One region of the Paenibacillus sp. Y951 genome, then DNA from elsewhere that is predicted to be linked to it. Evidence: riboswitches for the same ligand, from Rfam matches in the RefSeq annotation. Region 1 holds a riboswitch; the other holds the start of a gene.
What was found. Region 1 has a riboswitch for cobalamin ahead of AC1TPB_RS01810 (S-layer homology domain-containing protein). Riboswitches for the same ligand answer to the same signal wherever they lie in the genome.
Positions count from the first base shown of each region.

Region 2: another riboswitch for cobalamin. It lies ahead of AC1TPB_RS20195 (ABC transporter substrate-binding protein); the one in region 1 lies ahead of AC1TPB_RS01810 (S-layer homology domain-containing protein).

Region 1 is NZ_JBXCIY010000001.1:338,491-342,932, forward strand. Features, by position in the region: gene AC1TPB_RS01800 (copper amine oxidase N-terminal domain-containing protein) at 1-132, opposite strand, end outside; gene AC1TPB_RS01805 (YecA family protein) at 751-1,908, shown strand; cobalamin riboswitch at 1,959-2,153, shown strand; gene AC1TPB_RS01810 (S-layer homology domain-containing protein) at 2,294-4,442, shown strand, end outside.
Region 2 is NZ_JBXCIY010000018.1:44,901-49,342, forward strand. Features, by position in the region: gene AC1TPB_RS20185 (aminoglycoside phosphotransferase family protein) at 1-1,022, shown strand, start outside; gene AC1TPB_RS20190 (hypothetical protein) at 1,103-1,615, opposite strand; cobalamin riboswitch at 1,825-2,033, shown strand; gene AC1TPB_RS20195 (ABC transporter substrate-binding protein) at 2,178-3,182, shown strand; gene AC1TPB_RS20200 (FecCD family ABC transporter permease) at 3,185-4,228, shown strand; gene AC1TPB_RS20205 (ABC transporter ATP-binding protein) at 4,225-4,442, shown strand, end outside.

The DNA of each region.
Region 1 (4,442 bases):
TAATTCAACATTTGTTGAGTCGACGTTAGGAGAGGAATTTGCCATTCCAGGTGTCGGATATACCAGCATCAGTAGGACAAATAAAACGATAGTTAGGCTTAATACAATGTTCTTATTTTTGCTTATGATCATTTTGATACTTACCTCCAGTAATTACTAGTTATTAGATATTATTTATAATTGTTACAAAAATCTAATCATTGGTAAATAGAAAGAAAGAACTATTTAATAAATACTTTAATACCGGATATAGAAAAATACGTGTTTATTACAAATACAATTCTATAATTAGAGCAAATTGATCCCTGATTCCGTGACTTTAGACGGAACTAATGAGATTAAAAGACGAAAAAAAGTTACTACTTAGGTCTCCTAAAAAAAGTAAGCAAATCGAAAAGCAAGCGATGGCCTTAGTAAACCAACGTCCACAATTCTGTAACTATCCATTATGAAATTGCTTCAAGTATATTATTTTTTTTGAAAATAGGGTAAGTGCTTAACTTGTTAGGCTAAGCTCCCATCCGAATTGAAGAAGGCTTGGAATGAAGTGTTTGCAACGAAACGGTTTTGTTAATGACGAGAACGCCTTCTTGCTTATCCGCAAGAAAAGGAGCTGCCAAATTGGTAGCAGTAAGTATTGCAAGCACATATAATTTCCTTTCGAAGTTAGTTCTCTTGTTGCTCTAATGCTATAATGTAATATACTTACTTAATAGTACAGAAATAATTCGAATAGATTGAGGGTTGAATATGAAGGAATCATCTGAAGCGGCATTATATCACGCATTGAATATAGAATATGCGATCCATAGTGAAGCTAAGTACAAGCTAGCTGAGCTGTTAACAGAAGTTAAAAAAGACGAGTTAATACAATTTGCGAAGAAAGTAAAACTTGTAGGTTACTCTAAATTGAATAAAGAAAATTTAGCGTCCGCATTAACGCAACATCTTGCAAGTGTTGAATATTTAACAGAAAGTCTAATGTTATCGACGGATCAAGAACTTGAGTTTTGGCAAGCTGTGTACCACAATCCAGAACAATTGACGGTAGAGATTATACCTGGAAAGTATCGCTTCCTTCAAATGCAAGGTATCTTGTATTCATTCTATCATCAAGAGAAGCTTATCTACGTCATCCCTGAAGAGATTAAAGTTCTGTATGATGAGTTAAATTGGAATGAATTAATGAAAGATCGTGAATCAAAGCAGTTAGTTTTACAATATACATTAGCAGCTGCTCATTTGTATGGAACAATTAGTTTACAGGAACTCGTTGATATATATAATGGACACAATGAACAACCGATTTCGATGGAAGAGTTTGAGAATATTGCTAATTACTATTTACAAAGACCTCAAAGCTATGATTGGTACAATGGTCAATTCATTTGTACTTATTTTGAAGAGGACAATATGGAGGAATATGAGGACTTACTTGAGTTAGTGCAGGATAAGCCTAGATATGTGCCGAGCAAAGAGAGCTTCTTAAAGTACGCGGATGATTTGTATTTCGAGATTACTCCTAGCTATAAGCAACTTTATCAGTACTTAGTTGATGAGCTACATGTGAATGTTATGCTAGCTACGGATATTACAGATGATGTACAGCTTGCTTGCTCAATGGAAGAACCGTTAAATGAAATTGTGTTCGAAATTGAGAGAAGAGATATAGTATTCAAAGGCAGGAAGCAAATACAAAAAGTAACGGCGTTGGTCATTGAACTATATAATGATACTAGGCTATGGTCCAATGTTGGATTTACTCCGGCCGAGCTAGCGAGTTTCTCGCAAGAGGTACAATCAAAACCGCCTGTACTATCTCTGGTAGGTCCCTCCAATAAGATTGGTAGAAATGATCCTTGCCCATGTGGTAGTGGCTTGAAATATAAAAAATGCTGTGGAAAGTAATACAATATAACAATGACAAATAGCTAGTTATCAGCTATGATGAACAAATAATTGTATATCCAACGATAGGTGCCGATATTGATCCTTTAAGGATTCGTTATTGGTTAAAAGGGAAGTGGGTGCAAATCCCACGCGGTCCCGCCGCTGTAAAAGAGGAGTTTATGCTTAATGCCACTGGGAAACTGGGAAGGCGGCATAAATGATGAATCTTGAGCCAGAATACCTGCCTATCGTGTCACACCAATTTTTCTACGATGGATAGGAAGGTGTTTATTTTTGCGTGCAAGTGACAACCTATCGCAATTTTAAACCTCTTATCCCATGGTAAGAGGTTTTTTGTTGTGATTAGGATGCAACTAGAGAAGCTTGAGAGGAGTTTTTGGAAGTGAGAAGAAACAAATGGTTAGCATGGTTATTGATTGTCAGTTTGATTTTATCGACATCTATGACCAATGGATCTGTAGCATTGGCAAGTGTTGGTGAAAGTATTGAGGTCGGACAAGTTGAGGTAAGTAATGACGCTATATTAATTAATACAGAGGGTCTATCTGCGGCTATTGATGCAATCGATAATAGTGCGATACAAGCGAAGCTCTTATCGAAATCTTATGTGCTTGAAGCATATGATCAGGCTAATATAGTTCTTAACGATTTGGAAAGTGATCAAGTGAGTGTAGATCTAGCTCAATCTGAACTTGAAGATGCTATATTTCTTGCTAATCAACTAGAACTTAATCTAGCATATATTCTTCGCACAGTAACTAATCCGACGTTTGGTACTGGTGGTGGTGAATGGTCAATCCTTTCACTTGCTAGAGCCAATTATGATGTGCCAGAAGGTTACTATGATATTTATTATGAAAATATCGAGAAAAATGTAGCACAGCTAATGGTTGCCAACAAAGGACTACTACATAAAGTCAAAGGAACAGAACATACCAGATTAATACTTGGTCTTACATCTATAGGAAAAGATATATATGATGTTGCCGGATATGATATTTCATATGCTCTTGCAGACTATAGTTATGTTGTTAAGCAAGGGATTAATGGTCCAATCTTCGCACTTATTGGATTGAATACATATCAGTATCCTTTCCCAATCAATGACTCTGTCGCTGTCCAATCAACTGAGGATATGTTTATTGAATATATTTTGGGTAAAGAGATTAATAAGGATTCAGTTTCCGCTGGTGGATGGGCATTAGGTGGTGCAGTAGCTGATCCTGATATTACAGGGATGGCGATTCAAGCACTAGCTCCATACTATGAAACCAATGCTGAAGTTCGAGAAGTAATAGATCGTGCAGTAATTTGGCTTTCTTCGGCTCAATTAAAGACTGGTGGATATATGACTTGGGGAGCAGAAAATGCAGAGAGCACCGCACAAGTAATTGTTGCGTTAACGGCAATTGGCATTAATCCACATTCTGATGATCGTTTCATTAAAAATGGATTATCAGCAGTCGATGCACTTGTGGAATACACGATTCCTAGCGGAGGATTTAAGCACACACTTACTACTGGTGTTAATGGGATGGCGACAGATCAAGGAACATATGCTTTAGTTGCCTACGAGCGTTTCCTAGAAGGAAAGACTGCGCTATTTGATATGACGGATGTTGTATTGGAAAAAGAGGAAGCTCCTGATACACCTGATACACCTGATGAAGATGATGGTTCTATTAAAGTTCCAGAAGGTAATACGCCTGAAATTAAGATCGCAGATGATGGTAAGCCGTATGAAATTGCTATTACAGCGGATGATAACAATAAAGAGATTACTATTCTAATAGATAGTCAGAAAGTTGACCCTGTTCGTATCAATGTTACTCCTGAATTAGCATTGCCAGCTATTACAGCTACAAAAGGGAATATATCCATTGCAATTGCTAAGGATACAAAAGTCGAAAATAATACGACAAGTTCAATTGAGCTTCTTACGACTGCTACATTCGATGCTGATGCGCTAAGTCAACAGATTAGTACGATTATGGCAGTAAATAAAAAACTCGAAGATATCGCGTATTTTGTTACGATGGGTGGTTCTTCAAAAGTAGAATTTAGCAACTTTGTCACAATGACCTTTACTGGAGCGGCAGGTCAAGAGGCTGCTTATATTCAAGAGAATTCTATTTACCCTATTACGAAATTTGCTACAAAAGCTGAAGGGATAGCGAGTGGCTTATCAGAATTTGCTTATGATCGAGGTAATGATTTAATTATCGAAACGAATCACTTTACACATTTCGTTGCCTACTCTACTGCTACCATTGATCAATCTGGTGGTGGAGGAGATGGAGGGAATTCCAGCAATCCAGGAAACGGTGGAGTTACTACAGCTACAGTAACTTTATCCGTTGATAAATTAACGATCGATAAAGGTTATGTTGTTAGTCCAATTATTGTCGAGCTGCAAACTGGTGATACAGCTTGGTCGGTGTTGAAACGAGTGTTAGATAGTAAGTCTATTGCTTATAACTATCAATGGACAGAAAAATACAACAGCGTCTACATTCAATCTATTGTTGGTG
Region 2 (4,442 bases), on a different contig from region 1:
GGGTCGCAAGAAACGTTCAATCATTAGGATTAGACGGCTCAAAGTTTGATGTTCGTTATATTTATAATCCAGGCGGTTTTGTTAATCAGTCCTACCGTGTATCTGATGGCGAAACAACTATACATATTAAACTAGCACGAACTGAAAAAGCCTACCGTCTCAAGCAGTGGGCATCAATAAGCGAGCATTTGTCTACACAATATAAGGCTCCTAGATTGATAGGAGAGATAACAGAGGAAATGATAGAGGGCTACACTTATGGGTTAGTGTTTCAATTTATTGAAGGGAAATCATTAAGTTCCATTTCTAATTCAAAACCAATCGTTGAGAATGTATTGCATTCACTACATCAATTACATATAGATAAACAGATCCAACAAATGATTCGAACCGATGAGCAAAACAATGTACAAGAGTTTGAGCAAAACGATATACAAGACGATGTAGAAGACAATGTGCAAGTCTACTCTTATGCAGATGCATTCGCAGAGGAATATATCACTCGATTCCAAGAAGATCTAGATATCATTAGATCTCAGCAACATTTGCTTGATTTCGTGACATCAGATTCAATCACTTGGTTCGAGAATGAAGTAGAAGCATTAGAACAACTAGTACGTTCTGCACCTTCATTTCAGCATAAAGCTTCAGATATCGTTCATAACGATATTAATTGGGAGAATGTATTAGTAGACAATAATAATAATTGTTGGATTATTGATTGGGATGACTTAACGGTAAGCGGTGATGCTGCAATGGATTATTCCGTCCTATTATGGCCGAAATATAATAAGAAAGAGTGGTCATATTGGAGCGAATTAGTTTTAACGTTGGCAGGTAGCGAACTTTGCGAAAGGTTACAATACTATTTCCGTGCAAAACTATTGGATGATGTCATTGATGTACTTGCTGACTACATTGAAGCAGAGGAAATACCTGAACTGAAAGAAATAACTCAAAAGCGGGCTAAAGAGATTCATCTGCGTGCCTACTCAGAGTATAAGAGCCTTTACGCGGGATAACCACTATGTGAGTTTCATCTGATACGAGCAAGGATTACTGGACATCGAATATGAAGGCTAATAATCATTGAAAGTACGGTTTAAGATACATCGAATGTGAAAGCTAATTGTATCGCTTCGTCTTGGGGTTGATCATCATACGTAACTGTTGCTGTAGCCACCCAAAGTCCAGACATCACAGGAATTCCTTCGCCGTGGTAGATACCGTGCTCATCAGGTGTCATCGTAAATTGGATCGTACCACAATCCATCGTTAACATATTAAGATTAACCGTAACTTTAGTATGTGATGGCAGCGAATTATCGGTATTTAGTTGATCCAATCTGTTAAGATCTGCTTCTGAATCCGAATATGTACCTACATTTGAACCTGGCAGTAGCTGTAATGTGAACGGACTATTAGTGAGAGCAACAGCGTTATCATGATCTATTTCAAATTGTAATGTCCCAATTGATGTTGCACTGGTTGCGGTTAGTTTCAGGAGTGATTGATCTCGTACAGTAGTCCCTTGTGCCACAATATAGCTATACCCTACACCGAATAATAGTACGAGTATGAGCAAGGTGAATAGTCTGGTTTTCCATTTGGTCACAAGATTTCCTCCCATAATTTGCGTTTTTTCTTTTATATCATCTATGGAGATGAACAGCGGCGTAGGCAGTACTAATTTATAATTCGTTCGTTACATAACTCTTGTTGAGACAATATTGTAACTAATATGTTATATGTAGCGGTGCTTGCTCTTTATGTATACAGGTGACATCATATAGTAATATCGTGTATAGTAAGACAGTAAACTAATTGAATAGCGTGTACTTAGGTTCTATTCTGCATATCGCATGATAGATGAAAAGGGAAGCTGGTGAAATTCCAGCGCGGACCCGCCACTGTAAGAATGGATATACGTTGTATATCAAAGTAATATTAAATGTCACTGGATAACAATAATCTGGGAAGACAATATTACAATTCATTCAAGTCAGGAGACCTGCCTAAGGAAATACAAGCATATTCCTACGTGGACTTAGGAGGTGTTGGATAAACTTAAACTTTATGAACTTATCGTTTAAGTAACGGCGTCTCCAACATCGGAGGACGCTATATTGTGTTGTACATGTGTATGAAATTAAATAAAGAAAAAGGGGATTGGAACAATGCTATCGAATTTCAAGAAAGCTATACAAGGTAATAAGGTTTTACTAATTATGATGCTAGCTATGATGTTGGCACTTACTGCATGTGGCGATAATAATGGAGTAAACGGTAACAATCAGAATCAAGGAGCTACGAATCAAAATCAAATTATCGTTGAAGATACAACGGGTACTGGGGCTTCTGCATCTGTCTATCCGATGACAGTGACTGATGCAAGCAATACAGAAGTAACGCTTACAGAAAGTCCTAAAGCAATCGTGTCAATCGTACCAAGTGAAACAGAAATTTTATTTGCAATCGGTTTGGGTAATAAAGTTGTAGGTGTGGATGGGTATAGTAATTATCCAGAAGAAACAGCTGAGATTGAAAAAGTAGGAGATTCCACTACTAATATAGAAGCAGTAATGGCGCTGGAACCAGATATCGTGATCGCTTCATCTAGTATGAATAGTGAAGCGATCACGAAGTTACGCGAGCTAGGTATTGTCGTGTACGCATCCGATCCATTAACTTACGATGAAGTAATTGCTCATACGAATGAACTAGGAGTATTATTAGATGCACAGGCTCAAGCAGGTGAGGTTGCAGCAGAGATGAATAAGGTGAAAGAAGACATCGTTGCTAAAGTAGCAAATGCTGATGCTCGTAAAGTTTACTTAGAGTTTGACGTTGGATACACTGTTGGTTCTGGCACATTTTTAGATGATCTTGTAACGATTGCAGGTGGTATTAATGTAGCTAATAGCCAACCAAGTTGGTATGAGGTTAATGCTGAGGCGGTTATTATTGAAAATCCAGCAGTTATTATTTATCCTGATTTTGGAGAGGAGCAAAGCTCTATTCTAGCAAGTATTCAGGCGCGCCCAGGTTGGGATGCGATTGATGCTGTGAAAAATAATGAAGTGGTTAAAGTTACTAATGATCCGCTAGTTCGTGTAGGTCCGCGCCTAGCGCAAGGATTATCTGAAATTGCAGCTGCCATTCATCCAGAGCTATTTCAATAAATATGAATAAGAAATTAATCGGATATGGAGGAGCAGCGATGCTCCTTCTTTTTATAACGATCATTACAGCGATTTCCCTTGGTTCATCAGGCATCTCATTGGCTGATGTGTGGGGGATATTGTGGCATTCACTGCCTTTTAATGATGATGCTCAAGCTTACTATTCGAAAGGTGAAATAGCCATCGTAACGCAAGTTCGGCTTTCTCGTGTACTACTTGCAGCTTTAGTAGGAGCATGCTTAGCATTAGCGGGCGTTGGTTTCCAAGGTGTACTCCGTAACCCATTAGCTGACCCCTATACATTAGGCGTCGCTTCAGGAAGCTCTGTCGGTGCAGCGTTTATAATATTAATGGGTTATCAAATGCTCCTAGGACTATGGACGATCCCACTGATTGCTTTTTGCACAGGGATTGTCACATTGTTCGGAGTCATTGCATTAGCCAAATCTCAAGGATCGATGCAAATTCAGACACTTGTGCTTGCTGGAGTTATTATTCAATCTTTTCTAGGTTCATTTGTATCATTAATGGTATCGATGTCAAACGGCGTCGTGAATGAAATATTGTTCTGGATTATGGGTTCAATTTCTATGAAAAGTTGGGAACATGTCTATATGCTCTTCCCATTTTTAATTATTGCAGTGCCGATTCTTATGTACTTTGGTCAAATTTTGAATTTACTAGCACTTGGCGAACGCGAAGCTGCTTATATGGGCGTCAATGTTGAGCGTAGTAAAATCATCGTACTTATTGTTTGCACATTGTTAACAGCTGCGGCTGTATCTGTGTCTGGCGTCATAGGTTTTGTTGGACTTGTTGTGCCTCATCTCATAAGATTGATAGTAGGTCCAGATTATCGTATTCTTATCCCATTATCAGCTATCGGCGGTGGAATCTATATGATCATGGCAGATACGATCGCTAGATTAGCGCTAAGTCCGAAGGAATTGCCACTGGGTGTTATTACGGCATTAATTGGCGCCCCAATCTTCGCTTACTTACTAACAAAGAAAAACCGTAAGGAAGGCGGTGTTCAATCCTTATGATTGAAGCACAGTCATTAAGCTATCGGTATGACTCGATTGATATTTTTCGGGATTTGAACTTTTCCTTCGAAATGAATCGCTTTTATGGCATTATTGGTCCTAATGGAGCGGGTAAATCAACATTACTTCAACTGCTAGCTGGAGTAAGAAAGCCAACAAGCGGTTCTGTACTGTTTCAAGAGCAACCTATTCATCGTCTCCCACGTAAATTGAT